DNA from 3 places in the Thiocapsa bogorovii genome. Region 2 is predicted to be linked to each of the others. Evidence: predicted binding sites of a transcription regulator. Region 2 holds the regulator's gene; each other region holds the start of a gene.

Region 1 (6,517 bases), 460 kb from region 2:
GGACGCCCGCGCCTCGCTCGTCGAGCCGGGCGTCCCGAAGAGCGCCCCCGAGTGCACCGCGGGCGCGGCTCGGACGCTCGGACATGATCAGGGAGGCATCGACGATCCAGATGATCGCGAACATGAGCACGAACATGAAGAGACCGGCGACCGGTCGAAGCCAGGCCGCGGCCTGCGGTACGATCGAGGCCCCGACGAAACCCCAGACGATACCTTCGATGCTGGCCATCAACAGGATGACGACCCAGGCGAAGCCGAGCCAAACGGCAACGGCAGGCGTGATGAGGCTGTCGCCGTAAGGACGCAACCGCAGCGTATTCAATGAAGGGACCTTGAAGAAGCGTCGAGATCGCCGCCCGAGATCCATGTTCCTGGCCTCCCTTGACCAATGCGAGCACCTCAGTCAAGACAGGATAAACCATCGGCGGACGTTGACCGACCCGATGTGGGGAACGCGCGACCTCCGCCACCCGGCCGAGCGAGCAGCGGCGCCGAACAGGGGTCAAGCACTCATCGCGAGGCGGAGATCCCCTTCGGCATCATTCCCGCTCAAGCGCAGGTCAAACCGCTCCTGCAGGATCGCAAAGACGTTCGGCGAGACGAAGGCCGGCGCGTTCGGACCCAGGGTGATGCCCTTGACCCCGAGGCTGAGTAGGGTCAGCAGGACGGCGACCGCCTTCTGCTCGAACCAACTGATCACCAGTGTCAGCGGCAGCTCGTTCACGCTGCACTCGAAGGCCTCGGCCAGGGCGGACGCCACTGCGATGGCGCCGTAGGCATCGTTGCATTGCCCCATGTCCATCAAGCGCGGGAAGCCCAGATGCTCGCCGTACGCGTGATCTCGGATTCGGTACTTGCCGCAGCCCAGGGTCAGGATGAATGAGTCATCCGGCGTGCCCTGCGCAAAGTCGCTGAAATAGTTGCGGCCCGGATCCGCCCCGTCGCATCCACCGATCACGAAAAAGCGGCTGATCTGGCCTGCCTTCACGGCATCGACGATCGTCTGTGCGTGATCGAGCAGTACGCTGCGGTGAAATCCGACGGTCGACTCGCCCGTGATCTGCTCCTCGCAGGGCGCGCACCGCAGCGCCTCGGCGAGAACTGCGCTGTAATCACCGTCGCGGATGCACTGACCGCCGGGCACAGCCGTGCCGCGGGTCGTGAACAGTCGGCCCTTGTAGCTCTGCGGCGGAATCAAGACGCAGTTGGTCGTCGCCACCACAGGGCCGGGGAAGGCCGCGAACTCGCGCTTTTGGTTCTGCCAGGCGCTGCCGTAATGGCCGGCCAGATTCGGGTGGTTTTGAAAGAAGGGGTACATGTGGGCGGGCAGCATCTCGCCGTGCGTGTAGACCTTGATGTCGGTGCCTTCGAGCTGCTCGAGCAGGTCCCGCAGGTCAGCCAGATCGTGGCCCGTGACGAGGATCCCGCGGCCCGCTTGCGTCCCCTCCTGCACCTTGGTCGGAGTCGGCTTGCCGAAGGCCTCGACATGGCCCTCGTCGAGCATCTGCATGACCCGCAGATTCATCCGCCCGCATTCGAGACAGTATTCGAGCAGGCTCTTCACGTCGAAATTGACGTTCGTCATGGTCGCAAACAGCGCCTCCTCGATGAAGGCGGACACGGTCTCGTCGGACTTGCCCAAGCGCCGCGCGTGGTGGGCATACGCGGCCATCCCCTTCAGACCGTAGAGCAACATCTCTTGCAGGGACTGGACATCGGCGTCCTTGCCGCACATCCCCGGGGAGGTGACGCAGCCGGTCTTACGGAAGGTCTGTTCGCATTGGTTGCAGTGCATGGGTGCCTCTGAATCGGATCGGGATCAATGAGCCCTTGTCGCGCTTCTCGAACCGCTGTCGATCCGCGGTGCCGATCAAGGGGACCGGTAGTCTGGCGAGGGCTTACCGGCGTCTCCTTGACTTGGATCAAGGCGCGTCGCCACGAGGTCGGCCAAGCGCGGCTACAAGCCGCACCCGAGCATCGCTTTCCGGGCAGCAACGCCGTTATGCTTTAGGGCGCTGTCGAGTCGACCGACACCGACGCCATCCACGCCGGCCATCAGCGACCGGGCCGGCGCCCGATTCACCCTTTCATAACGAGATACACGATGAAGCGGACAACGATCGCGACCTTGACCTTCCTCCTCGGCTCCGGAGTCATCGGAGCCGGGTCCGCCTCCGCGGGCGAGAGCGCACACTGGGACTACTCAGGCCCCCACGGTCCGGAGCATTGGGGCGAGATCGACCCGCATTTCGTCGCCTGCCAGTCAGGCCATGCCCAAACGCCGATCGACATCACCAACCGCGTCGACATCGATCTGCCGCGCATCGGCTTCCACTACAAGCCGGGCGGGCATGACGAGATCCACAACGGACACACCATCCTGGTGGACTATGACGACGGCAGCACCATCACGCTGGACGGGCGCGAGTTCACCCTGAAGCAGTTCCACTTTCACACCCCCAGCGAAAACCACATCGACGGCCACGAGTTCCCGATGGAGGCACATCTGGTGCACGCGGACGCCGAGGGCCATCTGGCGGTCATCGCGGTCATGTTCGAAGAAGGCCCCGAGAACCTGGCACTCGCCACGCCTTGGGCAGCCATGCCGCAGGCGCAGGGCCATACGGCGCACCTCGCGCGGGAGGCCTCCGCCGAGGCGCTGCTGCCCGCCGATCGTGCTTACTACCGCTTCGACGGCTCCCTCACCACGCCGCCCTGCAGCGAGGGCGTGACCTGGCTGGTCATGAAACATCCGGTGAGCGCCTCTCACGGGCAGCTCGTGAAGTTTGCACGGGCAATGGGCCACTCGAATGATCGGCCGCTTCAACCGCTCAATGCACGGGTCGTTCTGGAATAAGTCGCCACCGAGCGACGGCGACTCGCTCATACCCGTCCGAACCCCGCATGCGCGACCCGGTGTCTGCCGGACGCGGACACGGTCGTCTTTCGACTGCGGGCTCGGGCGCCCTGGCCGGACGCGTCGCCAACGCGTCGAGCCCGTTCGCCGCGCCGCCGATGAAAACGGAAACGCGCAAGGATTAGGAATCGAGACACGATGCGCAAACTCACCCTGGCCCAACTCGAGCGCCACCTGTTCGGTGCGGCCGACGTGCTGCGGGGCAAGATGGATGCCTCCGAGTTCAAGGAATACATCTTCGGGATGCTGTTCCTCAAGCGCTGCTCGGATGTGTTCGAAGCCCGCCGTCAGGAGATCGTCGCCGAGCAGCGCGCCAGGGGCCGCACACAGGCGGAGGCCGAGCAGCGGGCCAACGCCAAGGGCTACTACCAGGACACCTTCTTCGTCCCCGAGCGCGCCCGCTGGGAGCACCTGCGCGACACGCTGCACCACAACGTCGGCGACGGGTTGAACAAGGCCCTGGGCGCGCGGGAGGAGGAGAACACCGGCCTGGAAGGCGTGCTCCACCACATCGACTTCACCCGTAACGTCGGCAAGTCCAAGCTGCCGGACAAGAAGCTGCGCGAGTTGATCGCCCACTTCAACCGCTACCGGCTGCGCAACGAGGACTTCGAGTTCCCCGACCTGCTCGGCGCCGCCTACGAATACCTGGTCGGCGAGTTCGCCGACTCCGCCGGCAAGAAGGGCGGTGAGTTCTACACCCCGCGCGCCGTGGTGCGCATGATGGTCCGCCTGGCAGACCCCGAGGAGGGCATGCGCGTCTACGACCCCTGTTCCGGCTCGGGCGGCATGTTGATCCTCTCCGCCGAGCATGTGCGCGAGCACGGCGGCAACCCGCGCAACCTCGGCCTCTACGGGCAGGAGGACAACGGCGGGGTCTGGTCCATCAGCAAGATGAACATGATCCTGCACGGGATCGCCGACGCGGATCTGCGCAACGGCGACACCTTGGCCGAACCCCTGCACGTCGAAGGCGGCGAGCTGATGCGCTTCGACCGGGTCATCACCAATCCGCCCTTCTCGCAGAACTACGCCGCCGACGGCATCCCCTATCCCGAGCGCTTCCCCTATGGATTCTGCCCCGAGTCCGGCAAAAAGGCCGACCTGATGTTCGTGCAGCACATGGTCTCGGTGCTGCGGACCGGTGGACAAGGGGGCGGCATGGTCTGCACCGTGATGCCCCACGGCGTGCTGTTCCGCGGCGGGGCCGAGCGCGAGATCCGCAAGGGCCTCATCCAGGACGACCTGCTCAACGCCTGGTGGATCGGCCAGGAGCAGCGCATCGCCCGGCTTGCCGATCCCGAGGCCGGCACCCAGGCCCTGATGACCCTGCGCGCCGAGCTGGCGACCTCCTTCGAGCAGGCCCTGTTGCCCGTCGGCCTGCTCGACCGTTTCCAGATCGCCGGTGCGGTCGCGACCTGGTGGAACGAGGTGGTCTACGACCTCAAGACCCTGCTGGCCCGCGGCTTCGAGGGCGTGGTCGAGGGCTGGGCCACCACCATCGTCACCGCGCTGGAGGAAGGCGGGCCCGGTGCCAAAGGCGCCGACCCGCTGGACCACAAACTGGTCAAGGCCCTGCTGCCCCAGTTCCTCGACCGGATCGCCGAAGCCGAGGGCCAGGTCGCCGAGCTGGACGCCACAATCAAGGCCGCCACGACCAAAGGAGACGGCGAGGAAGAGAACGAAGGCGGCGACGAGGAGGCCCTGTCCGCGAGCGATCTCAAGGAGCTGAAGCGCAAGCTGTCCGCGGCCAAGACCAGGCTCAAGACCCTGCAAAAGGGCTTCACCGACCATCTGGAGGACGCCCAGGCCGGGCTGACCGCCGAGCAGGCCCGCGCGCTGGTGCTCGGCATCCTCAAGGCCGACCTGCGCCGGGAGCTGGACCGACGGGTCGCCGCCCACCGACAGGCTGTGGTGTCGGCGGTCGAAGGCTGGTGGGCGAAGTACCGGGTGACGCTGCGGGATATCGAGCGTGAGCGGAATACGGCGAAGGGGCGGTTGGATGGGTTTCTTCAGGAGCTGGGTTATGTCAGTTGACGGCTGGGTCGGGATAGAGCTTAAGGATGTTGTTTCTGCCGTCCGAAATGGAACCACGGCTTCCCAAACGACCAGACCGACTGCGTACCCAGTATCGAGGATCGAAACCATTGCGGAAGGCAGTATCGACTGGAACCGCGTAGGTTACCTGAATGCGCCCGCCTCATCCTACGACCTACAACCCGGTGACGTTCTTTATAGTCACATCAACTCCCTGTAACATATCGGGAAAGTCGCGCTATTCGATGAACAGCGAATGCTCTTCCATGGCATGAACCTTATGCTGCTGCGCTTCGATAGGCTGAAGGTCGACCCGAGGTTCTGTTTTCGTGTCCTCCAGTCCAACAAAGGCCGCGCTCACGCGCGACGAGAGGCCAAATCCGCCATCAATCAGGCAAGCCTCGGGCAGGCTCAAATTCTCTCCCTGACCCTCGACCTGCCACCCCTCCCCGAACAACGCCGCATCGCCGAAATCCTCGACACCCTCGACGAGGCCATCCGCAAGACCGAGCAGGTCATCGCCAAGCTCCAGCAGATGAAGCAGGGGCTGCTCCACGACCTGCTGACCCGCGGCATCGACGACAACGGCGAGCTGCGCGACCCCGAGCGCAACCCGGAGCAGTTCAAGGACTCGCCGCTGGGGCGGATGCCGAGGGGATGGGCGTTGCGCCATTTGGGAGAAATCGCGGTTTTCATCACATCAGGTTCTCGCGGATGGGCTACCTTTTACTCGGACACCGGACCGCTGTTCCTGCGAATCGGCAACCTCACGCGGGACCACATCAATCTGCGTCTTGAGTCGGTTGCGCATGTGCGGCCCCCCAGTGGGAGCGAGGGCCAGCGCACCAGCGTGGAGGAAGGCGACCTTCTCATCTCCATCACGGCCGACCTTGGAATCATCGGTATAGTTCCCAGTGACCTGGACGAAGCCTACGTAAACCAGCATGTCGCCTTGATCCGATTGGACCAAGCGTGTGCCCATCCGCGCTGGATCGGACATTTCCTTGCGGGCCGAGCAGGGCAACAACAGTTCGAGCGCCTGAACGATCAGGGCGCAAAATCTGGCCTGAACTTACCAGCTGTGGGGAGGCTGCGAGTTGCACTGCCTGCAACGTCCGAGCAGGTGAGTATCGCAGGCATTCTGGACGACCATGACGTACGCATTCGACAGGAGAGGGTGAACGTAGAAAAGCTGCGAACGCTCAAACAAGGCCTCATGGACGACCTCCTCACCGGCCGTGTCCGCGTTCCCGTCCCCGAGGATGCCGAGGCATGACCAGCGACGCCAACGAGCCGCGAACCTCCACATGGCATTGGAGATCTCACCCATGACCATCGCCGAGCAGATCTATCGAGAGGCACAGGGCACTCCCGGACGAGCTTGCCCAAGAGGTCCTGGACTTCATCGGCTACATCGAGACCAAATACCACCTGAAGTCGGTCAAAGACCGGGATCTGATGGCAGCGCAAGCGCCGGCTCCGCGGGCCGGCAATGAGTGACTCCTTCGAAAGCCAGCGGTTTGGCAAGACCGTCTGGCTGACCAATCACGCCATCGAGTCGAT
Region 2 (6,517 bases):
CTCGATGTCGCCCACGGTGCCACCGATCTCGACCATGGCCACGTCCGCACCCTCGGCACCGAGACGGATCGCCTGCTTGATCTCGTCGGTGATATGCGGGATGACCTGGACGGTGCGCCCGAGATAGTCGCCGCGCCGCTCCTTGCGGATGACGCTCTCGTAGATCTGGCCGGTCGTGAAGTTGTTGTTGCGACCCATCGGGGTGCGCAGGAAGCGCTCGTAGTGGCCCAGATCGAGATCGGTCTCGGCGCCGTCGTCGGTCACATAGACCTCGCCGTGCTGGAACGGACTCATGGTGCCCGGATCCACGTTGATGTAGGGATCGAGCTTGATCATGGTCACCCGCAGGCCGCGAGCCTCCAAGAGCGCCCCGAGAGACGCCGACGCGATGCCTTTACCGAGCGACGAGACGACACCGCCGGTGATGAAGATGAACTTGGTCATGGGGGTAGTGGAGGCAGTCGAGGGCAATGGCCCGGATCCGCCAACACGCTACCAAAAACCCCGCAACTGCTCAATGCGAATGCCGGCTCTTGCTGCTGCCGCGAGCGTGCGCGTCGCGAACATCACGACCGGGGGCGAGCACGCCGGACAGGGTGCTGCGCGACCTTCACAAACTCGAACGGGCTGCGTATATTCGGAGCGGTTTCGCAAATGACGAAACACACCTTCTCGGCGTTGTCGGCGCTCGTCTAGGGTCGGGCGCCGACACAGCGGCCTTGATCGATGTCGTAAAAGATGAGTGTCAACAGAGGAGCGTCAACGATGCGTCAAACAGCAAGATTGATGAGTGCAGCCGCAATCGCAGGTGCCGCCACCTTGGCCGTCAGCCCGGCCCAGGCGTGGTGGGGGCCCGGTTGGGGTGGGCCAGGCTATGGCGGCTACGGCCCGGGCTATGGTTCCGGCCTCGGTGACCTGTTCGGCGACATGCTCGGCGACGGCTGGGGCGACTTCAACATGAACATGAGCGGCGGGGGTCGCGGCTACGGACGCGGGCGCGGCTATGGCTACGGACGTGGTTACGGGTACGGCTATCCCGGCTACGGTTACGGTTACGGTTATCCAGGCTATGGCTACGGCTACCCCGGTTACGGTGTCCCCTACTACGGCGCGCCTTACGCCGCACCCTATGCCGCGCCCGCTGCTCCCGCGACCGGCGAAGCCAAGTAGGCCGAACGCAGAATCGGCATGCTTGCGTCAAGGCCGCGCCCGCGAGGGCGCGGCCTTTTTTGCGGGTCCAGGTCGGCCTGACGACAAGAAGATAATCTTCGCTTGATCCAGATCAAGCGACGGTTCAAAATCTGGTGACCGAAGACCGAGGGGCGATGCCGTGAGCCATCACAAAGTAATCTCATTGGAGACCATTCGCGTCGCCTGCAGAAACTGCTCCCTGTCGTCGCTCTGCTTGCCTATGGGCCTTGCGCCGGATGATGTCGAGCGACTCGACGAGATCGTGAAGCGAACACGACCGCTCCACCGGGGCGACTTCCTGTTTCGAGACGGCGACCGATTTCGTTCGCTCTATGTCGTGAAGACCGGATCGGTGAAGACCTTCGCTCCGAGTCCGGAGGGCGGCGAGCAGGTGCTGGGCTTCCATCTTCCCGGCGAGGTGATTGGACTGGATGCGATCGATAAGGACATCCATGCCTGCTCGGCGAAGGTCCTCGAGACCTCCGCTATCTGCGAGGTCCCCTTCACCCGACTCGAAGAGCTCACCGCAACCATTCCGAGCCTGCAGCATCAGATGTATCGCCTGCTCAGCAAGGAAATCGGACACGATACGGACATGCTCTTGCTCCTCGGCAAGAAGAACGCCGAGGAACGTCTCGCCGCCTTCCTGCTCAGCCTGTCCAAGCGCCTGCACAAACGCGGGCTGTCCGCGACCGACTTCTATCTGAGCATGTCCCGCCATGAGATCGGGAACTACCTGGGACTCGCCGTCGAGACCGTCAGCCGTCTCTTCACGCGATTCCAAGACGACGGACTGATGAACGTCGACCGTAAGCACATTCAGCTGCTCGATGTGAGTACGCTGGAGTCTCTGGTGGGCGGCGCCGGGCAGAATCGCCGCCAACAGCAGCAGAGCTAAACTGCGCCCGTTGCGGTATGTGATGTTCGGAGGGCTGGATCGGCCTCGGAGCGATCGATAGCCCTTAGAGTCGGCGCAGTTTAGGAGACTGAAAACCCTAAGAAGCATCTCCATGAAGGCTGCGGGGATCTCCGTGGCCACACACGACTAAACCGCGGGCGGCGTCATCCCTCGACGCGAAGCCAAAGACAACCCTCCGCACTTGCGGCCTGGATCGCCGCGAGGCGCGCGGCATGAGCGGCGAGCGCGGCCGGGTCGGCTTGAATCACCCGCAGGCGCGGCCGATTCGGATCCAGCCGGCCGCGATGCCGAGCGTCCGGTCCGTCGTGAGACGGCGCCGCGAGCTCTTCTCCGAGGCTCAACGCCACCTGCCCCCCGGTCATGGCGAGATAGACATCCGCCAGGATCTCGGCATCGAGCAGGGCGCCATGCAGGTCGCGGTGGCGATGATCCACGCCGTAGCGCTTGCACAAGGCATCGAGGCTGTTGCGCTGCCCCGGGTGCATGCGCCGGGCCATGATCAGCGTGTCCGTCACCTCGCACAGGTCCGTGATCCGCGACGCTTCGGCGTTCCATCCTAGAATCTCGCGATCGAGAAACCCGAGATCGAAGGTCGCGTTGTGGATGATCAACTCGGCCCCTTCCACATAGTCCAGGAAGCTCTCGGCAATCTCGGCGAAACGTGGCTTGTCGGCGAGAAAGGCGTTCGTGATCCCGTGTACATCGGAGGCGCCCGCGTCGATCTCCCGATCCGGCTGGAGATAGCGGTGGAAGTTGTTTCCGGTCAAGCGGCGGTCGATCAGCTCGACACAGCCGATCTCGATGATGCGATGGCCTGCCTGGGGGTCGAGACCCGTGGTCTCGGTATCGAGAACGATCTGTCTCATTTAAACCGCGTCCATAGTGTAAACCGCTGCGTTGCAGGCAAGCGAATCCCGGAGGACTACGCCTCCCCCGTACCTGACGCGGTTTAAAGAGCGAAATTCAAGAATCTGAATCGCGTCCGCACCGACGGGAGCCGAGTCATGCGACGACGAGTCGAATCGAAAATTGCGCATGTCATGCCGGACGCGATTCAGCCCGCGATCCCTCGATTTGCCAATCGGTCGGCACGCTCGTTCTCGGCGTGCCCGGCATGACCTTTGACCCACTTCCAGCGCACCTGATGAGCGCCGATGGCGCCATCCAAACGCTCCCAAAGGTCACGGTTTTTCACGGGCTTGCGATCGGCCGTCTGCCAGCCGTTGCGTTTCCAACGCGGCATCCATTCCTCGACCCCCCGCTTGACGTATTGAGAGTCGGTGACGATCTCGAGACAGGTCGGACGCTTCATGCTCTCCAGCGCCATGATGACCGCCATCAGCTCCATGCGGTTGTTGGTGGTCGCGCGTTCACCCCCGCACAGCTCCTTCTCGACCTCCCCCCATCGCAGCAGGACACCCCAACCCCCGGGTCCCGGATTGCCCTTGCAGGCACCGTCGGTGTAAGCGCGCACGCAGTCAGGCATGACCGGCCCTGCGTGTCGTCGGCTCCGCCGCGCCACCGCGCAGCAGTGAGCGCCGCCCCCAGGCCGGACGCAGCGGCGTCAAGGTCGCCACGCGTTTGACGGCCCGGATCAAATAGACACCGCCCAGGATCGGCCAGAGGCGCCCCCCCAAGGTGTCGAATGCCGCACAGCTCGGCCCCAGGGCGCGCCGGAACGGCGGCCGAAACATAATGTGCTCGCGAAGCTCGATATCGAAACCCAACACGGACAACCAATCCTCGATTTGATAAGCGGTGCGGAAACGCCCGCACCAAGGGACCTGCGTCCCGGAACCGCGCAGCAGGGACCAGAGGCCCCAGGCACTGAGCGCGTTGAAGCCCAGAACGATCACTCGCCCCTCCGGGATCAGCACGCGCTCGACCTCGCGAAGCACCGCGTGGGGATCGGGCGAGAAATCCAAGGTATGCGGCAACAGGAGCGCGTCGATCGAATCGCTCGCAAGCGGCAGCCTGCTCGGCAACCCGACGATCTCGCGTCCGCCATGACCCGAGGGCTGCTCGCAGGGCATCAGGATTCGATGGCGGATCCGACTTGAGGCCATCGCGTCGCGAAAGCTCTCGGTCACGCCGATCTGGACCAGGTAGTAGCCGAAGGTGTCGCTCAGCAGCCGCTGAACGCACGCGCTCTCAAGGGCCGCCACCTCGACTCCGAGCGGCGACCGATACCAATCTTGTAGTCTCGCCAGGGGTGAACCCGGACTCTTGCGCACAGTCATGCCGATGCCTCTTCGAGAGACGCATGTTAACCGTGATTGCACGCACTGTCGTGCGGCGGTACCACCGAATTTCCGGCATCCGGACCTGGAATTGACGGCCGTCTTTGGGTATGATGCTTTTCTAATTCCTGGATAACTCAATTAAACAATCACTTACCGGGAATTCCTAGGGGGAAAACATGCCTGATGCCGCTCGTTTCGCGCGCACGCTCGGCGCGCTCGGCGTTCTGACGCTGCTTTTGAACGGTTGCGCGACGGAGACCCGAACCGCCGAGAACGACTTCGGAGACTCCGGCTACTCAGGCATGGTTTCGGCCCGCGAATACGGTTACGTCCGACCGGCCACGGATGTCGTGGTCATGGAGAGACGCACCGCCGGGCGAGCGGATGCGCGCGGCGACCTCTGGAACCGTGTCCGCAGCGGGATGACCCTCGATCTTTACGCGGACGCGCGCATCGACAGCACCGTCGAGCGCTTCCGCCGAGACCCCCAGTATCTCTCCAAGCTGTCCCAGCGAGGCACACCCTACCTGCACATGATCGTCACCGAGATCGAGCGGCGCGGACTGCCGATGGAGCTCGCCTTCCTGCCCCATGTCGAAAGTCGCTTCAATCCGGTTGCCACATCGCCCAAAGCGGCCGCCGGCATCTGGCAGTTCATGCCCTACACCGGGCTCGAGATGGGCTTGCGACAGGATGCCTGGTACGACGGGCGACGCGACCCGCTGGCGTCCACGGGCGCTGCGCTCGACTATCTCGAGCAGCTCAACCGGCGCTTCGACGGCGATTGGCCGCTCGCCATGGCTGCATACAACTGCGGCCCGGGCCGCGTCGCCGCCGCACAGGCCGCCAATCGCCGCAGCGGCAAACCCACCGATTACTGGTCGCTCAACCTTCCGAACGAAACCAAGCAGTACGTCCCGCAGATCCTCGCCACCGCGCGCCTGGTCGCCGCACCGACACGCTACGGCCTAAACCTTCCGCCCGTGCCCGATCGGCCCCAGCTCGAAGTAGTCCGCACGCATCAACCGATGGATCTGAATCGGGTGGCCTCGGCGACCGGCGTTCAGCTCTACGAGCTGCAGCGCCTCAACCCGGGGCTGAAGCTCGGACGGACGGCACCCGACGGCCCCGGCCACATCTTGGTGCCGGCCGGAACTGGGCAAAAGATCGGCAAGAAGATCGGCCGAGTCCAGGTCATGCCGGCCATGGCCTCCGTAGTCCGCTCCCAATCCGGTCCCTCGCGAACCGCGACTGCCCGATCCAGTACCGCCATGCAATCGAGAGCAGCTCGCGCCGAGCGTCGCAAGCTGCATGTGGTCAAGGGGGGCGAGACGATCGCGTCGATCGCGCGCGCGAACGGCATCGAGCCGCGCGCACTTGCGGAGCTCAACGGCATCTCCGTGCGCGAGCCGCTGCTCTCGGGCCAGACACTCGCGGTCCAAGCAACCGATGACTCCGCCTTGATTACGCACCTGGTCACCACGGGAGATTCGGTCAAGACACTGGCAAAACGCTACGGCGTCAGCGTCAAGGATCTCCAGCGCTGGAATCGACTGGCCGAGACGCGTCTGACCCCGGGCGACCTGATCCTCATCTATCCGCCCGGGCGTGCACCGACCTCCTGACAAGGGACTCATTCGGCTGGTAAAGTCGGCGGAAGGGCACTAACGCGTCTAGAGGCGCTTCCGAAGGAACAGTCCGATGACCCATCACAAGAACGTCTTGGGCGAGCCCCTCGAGGTCTGCTCGCTCGAACCCTTGACCGGCTTTACGCGCAGCGGCGGCTGCGAGACCGGCCCACAAGACCTTGGGTCACATACGGTTTGCGCACGCATGACTCGCGAGTTCCTCGAGCTCAGTCTCGCCCGCGGAAACGATCTGGTGACACCTCAACCCGAATACGGTTTTCCCGGCCTGAAGCCGGGCGATCGCTGGTGTCTGTGCGCCGCACGTTGGCAGGAGGCCCTCGAAGCCGGCGCCGCGCCTCGTGTCGCCCTTAGGGCGACTCACGAGCGGGCGCTCGAGGTCGTCAGTCTCGCCGACCTCAAGTCGCATGCCTTGGATCTTTCGTAACACGAGACAGAGATCGGAACAGGCACTCGGTGCACCGGGTTGCATTCCGATCATCCCGGTGCTCCTTTCGATGGTTTCGGCATCCGTTCCG
Region 3 (6,517 bases), 2.4 Mb from region 2:
ATCGGGGTTGTAAACGACGCCGGGCTCGAAAGTGACAAATTTGTGTAAGAACTTGTCGTTCAAGAGATCCTGCTTGAAAGAGACCTCGCCGAGATAATAACGGGGTCCGGTCGCGAGCTCGAAATCGACGATTGCCTCGTAGGCGACCAGGTCGATGAGCACACGGTGTTGCGCGAGATTGTAATCGAGATAGCCGCCCGAGGACGCGCGAGCACGGAGATCGGACTTGGCCGCCTCATATTCCCGATGCAGGAACACGTCGCCGACCTGCATCGGGAAGGTCTTCGGGAAGGCGGGGTCATCGGCCCCCTCGCCGGTGATCGAAAAGTTGACCTGGCCGATCTTCACGGGTGGCCCGGGGACGACCTCGTACGTGGCCACCCAGGTCCCGTTCGGATCCGCAGCGGCATCGAGCCGATCCGTCACTTCGACCTGATAGAGCCCGAAGGGCGCCAAGGCATCGCGAATCTGATCCGGCGCCAAGCGATGCAATGCCTCGGCCCGCGCCGGCGTCATATCCTCCTGTGCGCGCTCTTGGTAGATGGACAGCAGGGCCAGGACGTTCGTCTCCTGCTCTCCCTCCAGGCCGGTCACCGTGACGTCGAGCTTCATGGCGAACGCGCCGCTCGCCAGAAAAAGCAGAGGAATCGCCAGCACTCGGACCCATGCGCTCGGGCGCACCGGAGGAGCCGAAGCCGCATCCCTTGGCGCGGTCGCTCGATGTCTTTCGGCTCGATCCAAACTCAACCCCTTGACGATCAGACAAAACCGGCGAATCCGAGGTTACGGACCCATCCACGGCTCGGCACCACCGCAGAAAAGCAGCCATGCGTCGACGAATTACAACAGCCCGCATCGCAAAAGCGACAGTTTGTATCATAGTACCAAACACAGAGGCGCGCACGACCCACCCTGCCCATTGGGGCATGGCAAGCCTCGTCAGCTCTGTTTTCCGCGTATCGCCAGGTCTCGTCGCAGACCCTCGATCTCCTCGCGCAGAGCCCGGACCTCGATTTCGACATGGCGGGTATCCTGGTGAACCGTCTCCTCGATTCGCTCGCGCTCCGCGGCATGCTGATCGTCGTGCAGCGTCTGCATCGTGTCGACGATGATGCCGATGAAGAGGTTCAGCATCGTAAAGGTTGCGATCAAGATGAAGGGGATGAAGAAGAGCCAAGCATAGGGATAGACCTCCATCACCGGACGCACGATCCCCATCGACCAACTCTCCAACGTCATGATCTGAAACAGGGTATACATGGATCCGCCGAGCGTGCCGAACCACTCCGGAAACCCCGTTCCGAACAGACCGGTCGCGATCACGGCGGCCACATAAAAGAGCAGCAGCATTAAAGAAGCAATCGAGGCGATTCCGGGCAACGCCTTGAGCAGCGCCTCGACGACAAACCTCAGACGCGGCGATACCGAGACCAACCGCAAGACGCGAAGAACCCGAAGCGCACGCAAGACCGCAAGCGGTCCGCTCGCCGGGATCAACGCAATCGCAATCACGGTAAAGTCGAACAGGTTCCAGCCTCGACGGAAAAAGCCCCGCCCGTGAGCGAAGAGCTTCAGCAGCATCTCCGCGACGAATGCGGCCAAGATTACGCGATCAATAAGATGCAGGAACCCGCCATAGCTGGCCATGATGCTCGACGAGGTCTCCAATCCAAGGGTGACCGCGTTGACCAGAATCAACCCGATGATGATGCCCTGAATCCGGGTCGATTCGATCCATACGCCGACCTTTTCACGGCTCGACATGACAACTGCCTCCGACAAAACGACAGACAACAGACGACGCGGATCGGACGTACCGATCCACGGGACTGGAACGAAAGATTCAGGCGACGCTCGACCGATCCCGGGGTGATCGAGGGTCTAGGCTTAGCGCCCGATCGCGACAACCGCGGCGTCCGCATGGATGGAGCATCGGCACCGAGACTCACCCCACAGGGCGAGGCCGATCGGGACCCGACCCGAGATCATGCCGGTGGGGCCGGCTCCGCGCCATAACCCTCGGCGACGACGGCTGCGATCAAGGCATCGGCATCGGCCTGTCCCTCGACCCTGGCACGACCGAGCTCCAGATCCACCACGACAGACTCGACGCCGGCAACAGACTCCAGCGCCGAGGTCACGGCGCGAACGCAGTGGGCGCAGCTCATTCCGGTAATGCTGAGCATTTGTGTCATGGGTTCCTCTTTATTGGATTTAGGGTTTAGCCTGCTGCCTGCTGCCTGCTGCCTGCTGCCTGCTGCCTGCTGCCTGCTGCCTGCTGCCTCCTGCCTCCTGCTTCCAGCGACTTTGAAACTGGCGGCTGGTGGCTGGTGGCTGGTGGCTGGTGACTGGCGGCTGATAGCCGGAGCTACCTACTGCGACGCCAGAAACCGAGCCGCCCCCATCAGCGGCGTGCTCGGCTGCACGATCACCCGAACCGGCATCGCGCGCATCAGAGGCTCCAAACGGCCTTTATCGAGGAAACCCTCCAGGAAGGCGCTGCTGCGCAGGGCGTCAAGGTTCTTCGGCGCGATACCCCCGCCGAGGTAGACCCCGCCGAGCGCCATCTGCTTGAGTGCCATGTTTCCGGCCTCACGCCCGTAGAGAAGAAAGAACAGGTCCATTGTCTCGGTGCAGACCGGGCAGGAGTTCTCCGAAGCGGCCGCGGCGATCGCCGCTGCGGCGTCCCCGCTCGTGAGGGACTCGCGCAACGCGGGCGGCGATTCGATTCCGCGCCATTCGGACAAGAAGTCGTAGAGGTTTCGGATCCCGAGACCGGAAACGACGCGCTCCCAACTGACCCGCCCGAAGCGTTGCTTCAGGAACGCATGGAGCGCGCACTCGCGCTCGTCGGTAGGCCCGAAGTCCGCATGCCCGCCTTCGGTCGCGAAAGGATGGTGACGCAAGCCGTCCCAGAATAACCCCGCTTCTCCGAGTCCGGTACCCGCAGCGACCACGCAGGCGTTGCCTTGTGCCGCCTCCCCCGGATGGACCTCGACCAGGTCGTCGGGGCCCAATGCCGCGAGCCCCCAAGCCGTCGCCTCCAGATCATTCAGCAGCGCAACGCCGGCAAAGCCGAGTGCCTGCTCCATGGCATCGGCATCCAGGTCCCAGGGTAGATTCGTCGCCTGACTGCGCCGGTCCCGCACCGGCCCGGCGATGGCGAAGGCCGCGAAACGACAGGTCGTTCCGGTCTCCTCGAGATAGCACCGGACGATCTCGTCGAGCGAGTCGAAATCCGCACTCGGATACTGCATCGTCTTCTCGAGATCGACGCGGTCTCCGTGCGTCTTCGCAAGACCCAATGCCGTCTTGGTACCCCCGATATCGCCGACGAGTACTCGCATATCGCTTCTCCGCTCAGATCGCTGACAGGACTCGCTTGCAGACGCGAGCCGACGCGGATGATAGCAGGCAGGAGGTCGGAGGCGATGATGAGCGTGCCGGTCCGGCAACGGGTGGGGCGATTCGAGACGCGAGAAACGTCGCGCTGAAGGCGCGAGCGCCCCTCGCGGCCGCGAACGCGGTGATTCTCGCCCCGATACCGGACGGCATCGAGGCGAGGAGAATTACTTGCTCGAGTCGGTGCTCGACTGCGTCGTCGGGTAGCTATAGGCCGGATAGCCGTAGAGCGGCGCACCCCAGCCGTAGGGGGCACCCCAACCGTAAGGTGCGCCATAAGCTCCGTAGGGATACCCGTAACCACCATAGGGATAGCCCCCATAGGGTCCGTACCAAGGCGAGTTCCAAGGTCCGCCCCAACCGCCCGGGAACATGCCGAAGGGGCCGGAACCCCAGAAGGCGTTCGCGGACATGGAGCCGAAAGCAGCAACAGCGGCGACCGCCGCAGCAAGCACAAGCCGTTTTGTTGTCGTCATCACATTTCTCCCGTCTCGAGAAACCTGTTGAGCACGCCGTGAGCACGATTCGCTCCGACGTGACATCAAGATTAGGACGGAATCCGAGCTAGAGGTTTGATCTTGATCAACAATCGCTAATATTAGCGACCAACCCAAGTTGCCGGCTCAGGTAGCGTCACGAGCGGATGGGGGTGCCGAAAAAGATTGCGCGAAGATCGTCAAAATTAGCGCTTGCTTAATTAGAATTTGCTTATATAATGATCCCCATACCAGCAACCAACCGAAATCGGAGATATACCATGGGTGCATTAGGTGTTCTTGCCGCAGTCGCTCTGCTCGTGGGCGGTGTCCAAACCGCGATGGTGATGCCGGAGTCTGAGCGTCTCGCGAACGAAGAGCTGAAAGAGCCCGTTGTCGAAGTGCAGGCGGTTCCTGCCGAATCGACCGAGACCGTGAGCTTCCTCGACTTCTAATCGGTTCAGGCCTCGGCGAGTCAGGCCCGGAGACGCTTGCGTCTCCGGGCCTGATGTGTCCGGAGCCGTCTAGACCGAGATCTGCAGCATGACCCGGCGACGGTGAACTGTCGGACGAACATGTGCGTCAAGGTCGCCAAGTCCTTTCAAAAGCAACACCCGGTCAACCACCGAAACGCGGTTTATCGCTTCCCGCGCAACACCGCATCCGGATGCCGCTCCAGATAGTCGGCAAGATCCCGAAGTGATCGCGCTGCCGCCGAGGCCTCGCCGAGGAACCGGTCAAGCCGAACCCGCGTCCCGGAGGCATCGCCGGCCAAGGACCCCAGCGAGCGCATGGCGGTCTCGACCTCGCCCAGCGCGGATTGCGCCGCGCCCGAGAGCGGGACCACCTGCTCGTCGACCCTTCGCACCAATACAGTCAGCGACTCGGCGACCGTCTCGAGACTCTCCGCGACCGGCACAACGCTGGAATTCACCGTTTGTGCCATCGCACCGAAATCCCCGAGCGTCGAATCCAGGCGCTGTGCGAGCGGCTGCACCTCCCGATCGAAATCCTCGATCAGCACCCGAGCCGCAGCAAGCGTCTCGTTCAACCTCTCGAGCAAACGCAGCACCTCCCCGGAACCGATCAATTGCCGGATCGACGCTAGAGTCAACGACGCTTCATTGACGAGATCGTCAAGCCGCAGATTGTTGAGCATCTCCGTCATCCGGTCGCGCGTCGCCTCGATCGCGGGTACCTCGACGGCATCGTCGGGATCCTCCACCAACCGCACGGGGCGATCCGGGATCAACTGGAGCGCAATCACGTATTGCCCGGTGACGAAACTCAAGGACTCCAGGCGTGCATGCAAACCGCGCTCCTTGACCAACCCGCGGAGGATCTCCTCGGGCGAGTCGTCAGAGGCCGAACCGAGAATGCTCACGCTTTCCGGCCAGACCTCGTAGGTCACCGGCACACTGAAGGTGCCGGTATCCGGCGAGAACCTCAGCTCGATCCCGGTCACGCGCCCCACCGTCACACCCTCGAACTGAACCCCGGCGCCGACATTCAACCCCTGCACCGAACCGGGGAAATAGGTCACCATCGGAACCTGCTCGCGAAAGAGCGCACCGCTGCCGAAAACCAAAATCGCGATCACGACAAGGGCCAAGGCCCCGAGCACGAAGCCGCCGATCACGGTCGGATTGGCCTGCTTGCTCATGTCTCTCCCCGGCTCAGAAAATCACGGACGATCTCGATCTCGCTGTGCTCGCGCAGCTTGCGCGGGTTGCCCGTGGTGAGCATGGTCTGCGAGGAGGCGTCGAGAAACACCGAGTCGTCCGCGATGGCGAAGATGCTCGCAAGGTCATGGGTCACGACGACCATGGTCGTGCCCAGGCTCTCGCGCAGCTCGAGAATCAGCTCATCGAGCAGACGCGCACTCAAGGGGTCGAGGCCCGCCGATGGCTCGTCGAAGAAGAGGATATCCGGATCCAGGGCCATGGCTCGTGCGACGCCGACCCGTTTGCGCATGCCGCCGCTGATCTCGGAGGGATAATAGTCGCAGTAGGCCGAGAGGCCGACCAACGCGAGCTTGTAGACCGCGACATCGTGGACCTGGCTCGGTCGAAGCCGCGTGTATTGCTCGAGCGGCAAGGCAACATTCTCCTCGAGTGTCATGGAGCTCCAGAGGGCACCGCTCTGATACATCACGCCATTGCGACGCATCCTTCGGATACGCGCGCTCTGGGGCGCATCCCAAAAGCTCTCGCCGTCGAACAGGATCTTCCCGGCCAGCGGCTCCAAGAGTCCAACCAGACTGCGCATGAGCGTGCTTTTGCCGCTGCCGCTGCCGCCCATGATGACGAAGACGTCGCCGCGCCGGATTCCGAAGCTCAGATCGCGCTGAATCACCGTCTCGCCGTAGCCGACGGACAGGGCATCCACGACGATATGTCGATCATCGGCGGAGCTGCCCGCCCGACTAGAGGCTCGATCGGTCGGCGCAGCCGTGGACAGATCGCCGGAGGTTCGGCTTTGTTCGTCACGCGCGGCTCCGGTCGGCATCGTCGTCCAGCCGATCACGAAAGACCGACCGCATCGAAGACGATCGTAAGGACCGCCGATGCAATCACGATGAAGACGATCGAGGTCACCACCGCCGAGGTCGTCGCCTCGCCGACCGCAGCGGCACTGCG

The links. Region 2 encodes FNR, which switches genes on or off when oxygen is low (the NO sensors DNR and NnrR bind a similar motif). Its sites were predicted from a motif close to TTGATNTANATCAA; they were not measured.
Region 1: hcp (hydroxylamine reductase) is a predicted target of FNR. The motif match lies at 1,913-1,926, and genes of this name have one in related genera.
Region 3: LT988_RS04675 (sulfur globule protein CV3) is a predicted target of FNR. The motif match lies at 3,975-3,988, and genes of this name have one in related genera.

The regions. Positions count from the first base shown of each region.
Region 1 covers NZ_CP089309.1:4,759,314-4,765,830, reverse strand. Annotated here, with positions in the region: gene LT988_RS21170 (DUF4407 domain-containing protein) at 1-367, opposite strand, end outside; gene hcp (hydroxylamine reductase) at 503-1,795, opposite strand; gene LT988_RS21160 (carbonic anhydrase) at 2,105-2,857, shown strand; partial or broken gene LT988_RS25630 (type I restriction-modification system subunit M) at 3,056-4,174, shown strand; gene LT988_RS21150 (restriction endonuclease subunit S) at 5,178-6,230, shown strand; gene LT988_RS21145 (DUF4258 domain-containing protein) at 6,447-6,517, shown strand, end outside.
Region 2 covers NZ_CP089309.1:4,301,882-4,308,398, reverse strand. Annotated here, with positions in the region: gene LT988_RS19105 (CTP synthase) at 1-444, opposite strand, end outside; gene LT988_RS19100 (sulfur globule family protein) at 766-1,170, shown strand; gene fnr (fumarate/nitrate reduction transcriptional regulator Fnr) at 1,331-2,089, shown strand; gene dnaQ (DNA polymerase III subunit epsilon) at 2,254-2,976, opposite strand; gene rnhA (ribonuclease HI) at 3,165-3,596, opposite strand; gene LT988_RS19080 (class I SAM-dependent methyltransferase) at 3,589-4,350, opposite strand; gene LT988_RS19075 (transglycosylase SLT domain-containing protein) at 4,530-5,978, shown strand; gene LT988_RS19070 (DUF2237 family protein) at 6,055-6,426, shown strand.
Region 3 covers NZ_CP089309.1:1,018,581-1,025,097, forward strand. Annotated here, with positions in the region: gene LT988_RS04655 (autotransporter assembly complex protein TamA) at 1-657, opposite strand, end outside; gene LT988_RS04660 (ion transporter) at 940-1,764, opposite strand; gene LT988_RS04665 (CopZ family metallochaperone) at 1,986-2,195, opposite strand; gene glk (glucokinase) at 2,373-3,347, opposite strand; gene LT988_RS04675 (sulfur globule protein CV3) at 3,570-3,878, opposite strand; gene LT988_RS04680 (hypothetical protein) at 4,160-4,333, shown strand; gene LT988_RS04685 (MlaD family protein) at 4,516-5,541, opposite strand; gene LT988_RS04690 (ABC transporter ATP-binding protein) at 5,538-6,266, opposite strand; gene LT988_RS04695 (MlaE family ABC transporter permease) at 6,401-6,517, opposite strand, start outside.